3 regions of the Kitasatospora sp. NPDC086791 genome follow, and region 2 is predicted to be linked to each of the others. Evidence: riboswitches for the same ligand, from Rfam matches in the RefSeq annotation. Region 2 holds a riboswitch; each other region holds the start of a gene.
What was found. Region 2 has a riboswitch for thiamine pyrophosphate ahead of thiC (phosphomethylpyrimidine synthase ThiC). Riboswitches for the same ligand answer to the same signal wherever they lie in the genome.
Positions count from the first base shown of each region.

Region 1: another riboswitch for thiamine pyrophosphate. It lies ahead of thiO (glycine oxidase ThiO); the one in region 2 lies ahead of thiC (phosphomethylpyrimidine synthase ThiC).
Region 3: another riboswitch for thiamine pyrophosphate. It lies ahead of AB0Q99_RS22865 (cytosine permease); the one in region 2 lies ahead of thiC (phosphomethylpyrimidine synthase ThiC).

Region 1 covers NZ_JBFBOC010000004.1:134,373-137,624, forward strand. The annotation lists gene thiS (sulfur carrier protein ThiS) at 1-255, opposite strand, end outside; gene thiO (glycine oxidase ThiO) at 252-1,433, opposite strand; TPP riboswitch at 1,428-1,540, opposite strand; gene AB0Q99_RS09570 (FAD-dependent oxidoreductase) at 1,646-2,854, shown strand; gene AB0Q99_RS09575 (Rv2175c family DNA-binding protein) at 2,897-3,252, shown strand, end outside.
Region 2 covers NZ_JBFBOC010000021.1:99,232-102,483, forward strand. The annotation lists gene AB0Q99_RS24790 (cupin domain-containing protein) at 1-115, shown strand, start outside; gene tenA (thiaminase II) at 174-842, shown strand; gene AB0Q99_RS24800 (DUF5326 family protein) at 1,068-1,268, shown strand; TPP riboswitch at 1,451-1,585, shown strand; gene thiC (phosphomethylpyrimidine synthase ThiC) at 1,580-3,252, shown strand, end outside.
Region 3 covers NZ_JBFBOC010000018.1:66,176-69,427, forward strand. The annotation lists gene AB0Q99_RS22860 (trypsin-like peptidase domain-containing protein) at 1-1,778, opposite strand, end outside; TPP riboswitch at 1,989-2,135, shown strand; gene AB0Q99_RS22865 (cytosine permease) at 2,128-3,252, shown strand, end outside.

The sequences.
Region 1 (3,252 bases), on a different contig from region 2:
GATCCGGTCGCCCGCGCCGAGCGGCGTCCCGGACCACGAACTGCGCGGGACCACGGCCTCGTTGAGGGCGGCGGCGACGCCGGTGTTGGCCCGGCTCACGGTGGCGACCAGCTCGGCGAGGGTGGTCGTGGGGGCCACCGCGCGGGGTTCGCCGTTGACGGTCAGCGCGATCTCGGCCGGCGTGGCTTCGGCCCGGGAGGCTTCGGCCCGCGGGGCTCCGGTCGGCGTGGTCTCGGTCGGTGTGGTCTCGGTCATGCCAGGGCCTTCGTGGTGGAGCGGTCGGGGGAGAACCGGGTCGGGGTGAACGGCTGCGCCAGCGCCGGGAGTTCGCCGGTCGCCAGGTACTCGGCGAGCAGGTCGGCGGTCACCGGGGCGAGCAGCACGCCGTTGCGGTGGTGGCCGGTGGCGGCGACCAGCCCGGGCAGTGCGGTCGGGCCGAGCAGCGGCGCGTTGTCGGGCGAGCCGGGGCGCAGGCCCGCGGAGGTCTCCACCAGCGGGAGTTCGGTGATGCCCGGGACCAATTCGTGGGCGTCGCGCAGGAGTTCGTACACCCCACCGGCGGTGACGGTGGTGTCGTAGCCCTGTTCCTCGGTGGTCGCGCCGATCACCAGCTCGCCGTTCGCCCGGGGCACCAGGTAGAGGTGCCCGCCGCGCACCACGGCGCGGACGTTGCGGGAGAGGAACGGCCGGTAGGCGGCGGGGATGTGAAGGCGCAGCACCTGCCCCTTCACCGGGCGGATCGCGGGCAGCACGCCCTCGGGCAGGCCGGCCAGCCGGTGGCTGTGCGGGCCGGCGGCGAGCACGACCCGGTCGGCGGTCACGCCCTCCCCGGTGCCCAGCCGGGCGCCGACCGCGCGGCCGCCCTCGACCAGCAGCTCCACCGCCTCGGCGCGCCGGACGACGACGCCCGCGCGCTCCCCGGCCGAGCACAGCGCGGTCAGCATCCGCCGGCCGTCCACCTGGTGGTCGTCCGCGACGTGCAGGCCGCCGCGCACACCGGGGGCGAGCATCGGCTCCAGCTTGCGGGCCTCCCGGCCGGTCAGCCAGGTCGAGTCCAGGCCCAGCCGCTGGTGGAAGGCGTGCAGTTCGCGCAGTTCCTCGCGGTCGTCGGAGTCCAGCGCGACGGCGATCGTGCCGCAGGCGCGGTAGCCGGTGTCCTGGCCGCCGCTCGCCTCGGTGAGCTCGGCGGCGAAGTCCGCGTAGCGTTCGTTGGAGGCCAGACCGAGGCGCAGCAACGGCTCCTCGCCGTACTGGAGCTCGGTGACCGGGGCGAGCATCCCGGCCGCGACCGTGGCCGCCCCGCCGCCCGGTGAGGGGTCGACCACGACGGTCCGCAAGCCGCGCTGCGTCGCCCGCCAGGCGACGGCGAGGCCGATGATGCCCCCGCCGATCACCAGGACGTCGGCGTGGGCGCCCGATGGCACGCGTGTCAAAGCTGCTCCTCTCCCTTCGCCGGTATGACCCGGATCAGGTTCGGACGGTCGCGGGCCGTGTCAGCCCGCCTCTCAGCCCGGTTCGCCGGGCTCCCGCGATGGTGCCCCCACCATAACGCCGGGGCCCGGCCCGGCCGAAGGGGCCGCCCGGCCCCGGGCCCCGGCCGGGGAGGGGCGGACGGCCCGGGAACGGCCGGGCGGCGCTGAGTACAGTGACGGGCGTGGCAGAGCTGAGCGGAACGGATCGGGTGGTCGTCGTCGGGGCCGGGCTGGCCGGGGCGCAATGCGCCCTCAAGCTGCGGCAGGGCGGCCGGCAGGGGCGGATCACCCTGGTCGGCGAGGAGCCGCACGTGCCGTACGACCGGCCGCCGCTCTCCAAGGACGTGCTGCTCGGCAAGAGCGACAGCACCACCCTGGACATCGACTTCGCGGACCTCGACATCGAGCTGCTCACCGGCCGCCGGGCCACCGGCCTGACCCCCGGCGTCCTGCACACCGACGGCGGCGACCTCCCCTACGGCACGCTGGTGATCGCCACCGGCGCCGTCCCGCGCGTCCTGCCCGGCGCCGAGCGGGCGCACCTGCTGCACACCCTGGACGACGCCCTGGCGCTGCGCGCGCTGCTGCGCCCCGGCCTGCGGCTGGTGCTGGTCGGGGCGGGCTGGATCGGCGCCGAGGTGTCCACCGCGGCCCGCGCGGCGGGCTGCGAGGTGACCGTGGTCGAGGCGGGCCCGGCGCCGCTGCCCGGCGCGCTGCCGACCGCGATCGGCTCGGCGATGGCCGCCTGGTACGCCGAGGCCGGCGTCGACCTGCGCTGCGGGGTCGGGGTGGCCGCCGTCGAGCCCGGCGCGGTGCTGCTGGCCGACGGCTCGCACCTGCCCGCCGACGAGGTGGTGGTCGGGGTCGGGGCCCGGCCCGCGACCGGCTGGCTGGCCGGCTCCGGGATCGAGCTGGACGGTGCCGGCGCCGTCGTGGTGGACGCGCGGCTGCGCACCTCGCTGCCCGGCGTCCTCGCGGCCGGCGACTGCGTCAGCTACCCCTCGGCCCGGGCCGGCGCCCGGCTGGCCGTCCAGCACTGGGACCACGCGCTGCGGTCCGGCGAGGCGGCGGCCGCCGCCGTCCTCGGCGCGGACGAGCCGCCGTACGACCCGGTGCCGTACTTCTGGTCGGAGCAGTTCGGGCGGATGGTCCAGTACGCCGGCCGGCACGCCGAGGGCGACGAGGTGCTCTGGCGCGGCGGCCCGCGGGACGCCTCGTGGACGGTGCTCTGGCTGCGCGACGGGGTGCCGAGCGCGCTGCTGACCGTGGACCGGCCGCGCGACCTCACCCAGGGACGGAAGCTGATCGAGCACGGCACGGCGCTGGACCCGGCCCGCGCGGCGGACCCGGCGGTGCCGCTGAAGTCGGCGGTCGCGGGGTAGCGGCTGGTGCGCGACGGGCCGCGGAGGTGGCAGTCTGGTGGCGTGAGTGAGATCGAAAGCAAGATTGAAGCCCTGGTCCCCGAGTGGATGTACCTCCCCGACATCTCGGAGCAGTGGGGGGTGCGGGTCACCGAGGTGCGTGACCTGGTCCGCAACGGCGAGCTGATCGCCGTCCGCCGGGGCCCGAACAAGTCGCTGCAGGTCCCTGCGGCGTTCATCGACGGCACCGGGCTGGTCAAGCACCTCTCCGGCACCCTGACCGTGCTGCGCGACTGCGGGTACAACGACGTGGAGATCCTGGAGTGGCTCTTCACCGAGGACCCGTCGCTGCCCGGCAGCCCGATCCAGGCACTGCGGGAGAACCGCGGCACCGAGGTCAAGCGGCGTGCCCAGGCGAT
Region 2 (3,252 bases):
CGCGACCGTCGGGCGCGGCACCGTGGTCTACGTCCCGGCCGGCGCCCCGCACCGCTTCCACCACGTCACCGAGGAACTGCGGGTGCTGGTGGTGTTCTCGCCGCCGGAGGACTGACACCCGGTACCGGGGAGTGACGTCCGGTGCCGGGGCGAGCTCGCCTAGGGTCGTCCGCATGACCCGCAGCCTCACCGAAGAACTCTGGGCGGCCATCGAGCCGGTCTACGCCGAGATCCTGGCCCACCCCTTCCTCGCCGGCCTCACCGACGGCACCCTGCCGCGCGAGGCCTTCCGCCACTTCGTCGTCCAGGACTCGCACTACCTGCGCGACTACGCGCGCGCCCTCGCCGTCTGCGCCGCCAAGGCGCCCGGCGAGGAGGACGTCCGGGCCTTCGCCGACGACGCGGTCGGCGCGCTGGCCGCCGAGCAGGGCATGCACGCCGAGTTCCTGACCGCCTTCGGCGGCACCGCCGACCAGGCCGCCGCCGAGCCGGTGCTGCCCACCACCCGGGCCTACACCAGCTACCTGCTGGCCACCGTCTACGGCGGCTCCTTCGCCGAGGCGGTCGGCGCGGTGCTGCCCTGCTACTGGATCTACGCCAGGGTCGGCGAGGCGCTGCTCGCCCAGGGCTCCCCCGACCCGCTCTACGCCAAGTGGATCGCCACCTACGGCGACGAGGCGTTCCAGTCGGTGGTCCGCCGGGTGCTGGCGCTCACCGACCGGCTCGGCGAAGAGCTCGCCCCGGCCGAACGCCGCAAGGTGGTCGAGCACTTCGTGACCACCTCGCGCTACGAGTGGATGTTCTGGGACGCCGCCTGGCGCGGTGAGCGCTGGCCGGTCTGACCGGCGGCGGGCCCGCGCTCCCGGCCGTTCGGCGGGGGTCTCCCAGGGGGTGTCCCCGTAGACCCGCAGGGGGTGTTCCCGGGGGTCGGGGTCGGGGTGATCTCGGGGTTCTCTCCGGGCCGTTGGGCCTCGTTCCGGCACTCGGGCCCCCGTACGATCGAAGTACGAAAGCAAGCGGGATGCGGCACCGGACGGCGGCCGACCCAGGGGAGAAGAGGAACGGACATGGCTGAGCTCTGGAAGTCGCTGCCCTCGTGGGTGCGTAACATCGTCATCCCGGTGCTGGTCCTGGTACTGGCCTGGAACGTCGTGGCCTTCGTCTTCGGCGTGGTCGGGGCGCTGCTGAGCATCGTGATCAAGCTGCTGGTGGTGGTCGGCATCGCGGCCGCCGTGGTGATCCTGGTGAAGAAGGCCGCCAAGGGCTGATCCCTCCCCGATCGCCGCCCTGAGGCCCGGTCCCCGTCACGGGGAGCCGGGCCTCGGCCGTTCACCCGGCTCCCGGGCCCGTTGCCGGCCCACTGCGGGCCCACTGCGGGCCTGCTCCGGCCCTGCTCTGGACCTGCGGCTATCGGCTCGCTACCGTGTTGGGCGTCATGTGCAGGCAACACCGCCTGCGACGCGGGAGCTCGGAGCACCGGGCTGAGAGGGCGCTGACCGGGACGTCGACGGACGGACCGACGGCTGCGTCGACCGCAGGAACCTGACCGGGTAATGCCGGCGTAGGGAGTAGAGGTCAGATGACCACGTTCGACGCACAGCCGCAGTCTGCCCGGAGCGCCCCCAGCAGCGAGCGCACCGGCTACCCGACACCGGCCTGGCGCAAGGCCTACCGCGAGGGATCCCGCCCCGACCTGCGGGTCCCCTACCGCGAGGTGCGGCTCACCAACGGCCGGGCCGTCCCGCTGTACGACACCTCCGGCCCGTACACCGACCCCGCGTACGAGCCCGACGTGCGGCGCGGCCTGCCCGCGCTGCGCGACCCCTGGATCCGCCAGCGCGGCGACGTCGAGGAGTACGACGGGCGCGAGCCGCGGCCCGAGGACGACGGCATCAAGCACACCGCCCCGCGCGGCGGGAACCTGCGCAACCTGGACGCCGTCTTCCCCGGCCGTCCGCGCCGCCCGCTGCGCGGCCGCGACGGTGCGGCCGTCACCCAACTCGCTTACGCCAAGCGGGGCGTGGTGACACCCGAGATGGAGTTCGTGGCGCTGCGCGAGGGCCTCGCGCCCGAGTTCGTGCGCGCCGAGGTGGCCCGCGGCCGGGCCGTCATCCCGGTGAACGTGAACCACCCGGAGGTGGAGCCGGCCGTCATCGGCACCAACTTCCTGGTGAAGATCAACGCCAACATCGGCAACTCGGCCGTCACCTCCTCGATCGAGGAGGAGGTGGAGAAGATGACCTGGGCCACCCGCTGGGGCGCGGACACCGTCATGGACCTCTCCACCGGCCGCAACATCCACACCACGCGCGAGTGGATCCTGCGCAACTCCCCCGTGCCGATCGGCACCGTGCCGCTCTACCAGGCGCTGGAGAAGGTGGACGGCAAGGCCGAGGAACTGAGCTGGGAGGTCTACCGGGACACCGTCGTCGAGCAGTGCGAGCAGGGCGTCGACTACATGACCGTCCACGCCGGCGTGCTGCTGCGCTACGTCCCGCTGACCGCCCGCCGCAAGACCGGCATCGTCTCGCGCGGCGGCTCGATCATGGCCGCCTGGTGTCTGGCGCACCATCAGGAGAACTTCCTCTACGCCAACTTCGAGGAACTCTGCGACATCCTCGCCTCCTACGACGTCACCTTCTCGCTCGGTGACGGCCTGCGCCCCGGCTCGATCGCGGACGCCAACGACGAGGCGCAGTTCGCCGAGCTGCGGACCCTCGGCGAGCTCGGCCGGATCGCCCGCGAGCGCGACGTCCAGGTGATGATCGAGGGCCCGGGCCACGTCCCGATGCACAAGATCAAGGAGAACATGGATCTCCAGAAGGAGATCTGCGACGAGGCGCCGTTCTACACCCTCGGCCCGCTGACCACCGACGTCGCCCCCGGCTACGACCACATCACCTCCGGCATCGGCGCCGCGATGATCGCCTGGTGGGGCACCGCCATGCTCTGCTACGTCACGCCCAAGGAGCACCTGGGCCTGCCCAACCGCGACGACGTCAAGACCGGCGTGATCACCTACAAGATCGCCGCCCACGCCGCCGACCTCGCCAAGGGCCACCCCGGCGCCCAGGAGTGGGACGACGCCCTCTCCGACGCCCGCTTCGAGTTCCGCTGGGAGGACCAGTTCAACCTGGCCCTCGACCCGGAGACCGCCCGCGACTTCCACGACGAGACCCTCCCCGCCGAACCCGCCAAGACGGCCCACTTCTGCTCCATGTGCGGCCCGAAGTTCTGCTCGATGAAGATCTC
Region 3 (3,252 bases), on a different contig from region 2:
GTCTGGCCGTTGCGGGTGTACTCGACGTCGACGGTCTCGCCGGGCTTGTGCGTCCAGATCCGGCTGACCAGGGCGGGGCCGTTCTCGATCGGCACGCCGCCGAGCTTGGTGATGACGTCGCCCGGCTTGAGGCCGGCCTTGTCGGCCGCGCCGCCGGGGGTGACGGCGGGCTGGCCCTGGATGTCCTTGGTCTGGATCTGCGCGCCGTCGCCCTTGTAGTCGTCGTTGCGCAGCACGTCGAGCTTGGCGTAGACCGGCTTGCCGGTCTTGATCAGGGTGTCCGCTACCCACTTGGCCTGGTTGATCGGGATGGCGAAGCCCAGGCCGATGCTGCCGGCCCGGCCGTTGGCGGAGGCGTTGGACTGGATCGCCGAGTTGATGCCGACCACCGCGCCGCTGGAGTCGAGCAGCGGGCCGCCGGAGTTGCCGGGGTTGATCGAGGCGTCGGTCTGCAGGGCGTTCATGTACGAGGCCTGCGAACCGGTCTCGTCGCCGGAGGCGACCGGGCGGTCCTTGGCGCTGATGATGCCGCTGGTGACGGTGGACTCCAGGCCGTACGGCGCACCGATCGCGACGGTGGCGTCGCCGACGTTGACCTTGTCGGAGTCGGCCAGCGGGAGCGGGGCCAGCTTGCTCTTCGGCGGGTTGTCGATCTTGACCACGGCGACGTCGTAGCCCTCGGCGTGGCCCAGCACGGAGGCGTTGTAGGAGGTGCCGTCGGCGAACTTGACGGTCAGTTTGCCGCCGTTGAGGGTCGGCGCGACCACGTGGTTGTTGGTGAGGATGTGGCCCTCGGTGTCGAAGACGAAACCGGTGCCGGTGCCCGACTCGCCGTTGCCCTGCGCCTTGATGGTGACGACGCTGGGCAGCGCCTTCTGCGCGATGGCGGCGATCGAGCCGGGGGCGGGCTCGCTCTTCTGGGTGTCACTGGCCTGGACGGTGGTGCTGCGGTGGTCGTCCGCGGAGGTGCTGCTGTCGTTGCGGTCGGCCACCGCCACGCCGAGCGCGCCGCCGGCCACGCCGGCGACCAGGGCGACGGCCGCGATCAGGGCGACCAGTCCGCCGCGCTTCTTGCCCGGGCCGCCGCCGTTCGGGCCGCCGGGGTAGTCGGCCGGGTAGCCGAGCGGGCCGTTCGGGCCGCCGGGGTAGCCCGCACCGCCGGAGGCGGCGTCGTGGGTCGGGCCCCAGCCGCCGAGCGGCTGGCCTGCGCCGAACGGGTGGTGGCCGGGCGCGGCCGGGGCACCGGGGGTGCCCGGCGCACCGTGGGCGGACGCGGCGGCGCCGTACGCGTCGTACGTGTCGTGCGCGCCGGCGGCGGGGACGCCGTGGGTCGGGGTGGCGTACGGGTTGGCAGCCGGCGGCAGCGCCGGGGCCGCGGGCGCGGCGGCCTGGGTGGCGGACGGCAGGACCGGCGGCGGCGCGTCGAGGTACCCGGTGGCCGGGTCGACGGCGTGCTCTCCGGCGACGGCGGCGACGGGCGCAGCGGGCGCGGCAGGCGCAGTGGGCGCGTCAGCGGCGGCCGGGGCCTCCGGCGCGGGGACCTTGGTGAAGGCGACGGTGGGCCTGTGCCCGCCCTCCGCCGGAGCGTCCGCCTGAGCGGCCCCGGCGGTCGGCACGGCCTCGGCGCCGGCGGTCTCCGGCTCGGGGACCCGGCGGAAGGCCATGGTCGGCTGGTGCCCGCCCTGAGCGGGGCCGTCGGGAACGGGCGCGGCCGCCCCCTGGCCGGCGGGCTGCTCCCCCTGCGGCCCGGTGGGCCCAACCTCGCGCTCGGTGCTCACGGACGACCTCCATAGCTGGCAGAACCAAGGACCATAGTTTTTCGCATTGTCGATTCGATTGCCGTAAGGACCCCTCTGAAGAAGTCATAAGAATCCTTAGCCGGTGCCGACGGCCGCGGGCTCCCCTCCCCCGGCCGGGCGTCCCGCGATGCGGACCGCGCACGCCCCGGCCTTGGGTGTTCACCCCCGCGCCGGTTAGCCTGTCGCTCCAAACTGACACGCGGGAGCTTGGACCGACCAGGCTGAGAGTGCGCATGTCGACCGTACGCCACGCGAGCGCGGCGGACGGTCGAGGGGGCGCTGACCGCCGGAACCTGTCCGGGTAATGCCGGCGTAGGGAGTATCGGCCGTGCCGTCTGCTTCGCCATCCTCTTCTTCGGGTGCCTCCGAGTCCAAGGATTTCCCCGCCCCCGCGGATTCCCCCGGCCCGGCGGCCGCGGCCGCCACCGTCCTGGACCGCCCCGAGCGGACCGAGCGGGTCGAGGCTCCGCTGGTCCTGGACACCGAACCGCCGCGCACGCTGCGCTTCCGGGACCACTTCGCGCTCTGGATGAACCTGGGCGTCAGCCTGATCGGCTTCTCCACCGCCGCCACCGTGCTCGGCGCCCCCGGCAGCGAGCTCTCGCTGGCCGCCGCGGTGACCGCGATCGCGGTCGGCACGGCGGTCGGCACCGCGATGCTCGGCGTGGCCGCGCTGATCGGCGCCCGCACCGGCGCCCCCGCGATGGCGAACCTGCGCGGGCTGTTCGGCACCCGGCTGTCGTACCTGCCGACGGTGCTGAACATCGTGCAGTGCGTCGGCTGGGGCGTGTTCGAGCTGTTGACGATCTCGGCGGGCGCCCAGACCGTCGCCCACACCACCGGCTACCGCTGGCTGTTCGTGCTGCTCGCGGGCGCGCTGACCACCGCGCTGACCATCTGGCCGCTGGGCTCGATCGCGGTGCTGCGCCGCTTCGTGGCCGGGGCGGTCGCCGTCGCGATGGTGTACTTCACCGTCCAGTTGGGCCGCCAGGGGGTGCCGGACCCGGGCGCCGGCAACTGGCACGGCTTCCTCGGCGCGACCGACGCGATGATCGCGGTGTCGGTCTCCTTCGTCCCGCTGGCCGCCGACTACACCCGGCACTCGCGCACCGCGCGCTCGGCGTTCTGGGGCAGCTTCTCCGGCTACACGGTCGCCCAGGTCTGGTGCTACGTGCTCGGCCTGATGGCGCTGCTGCAGTCCGGCGGGGACCCGGACAAGATCTTCGACTCCTTCCTCGGGGTCTGGGCCGGCTGGCTGTTCCTGCTGGTGCTGGTGCTGCGCGAGACGGACCAGTCCTTCGCCAACGTGTACTCGACCGCGATGTCGGTGCAGAACCTGCTGCCGAGGGCGGACCGCCGGGTGCTCAGCGGCGGGATCGGCGCGCTGACCACGGTGCTGGCGCTGCAGATCGACAGGTTCACCGACACCTACGCCAACTTCCTCGGGCTGATC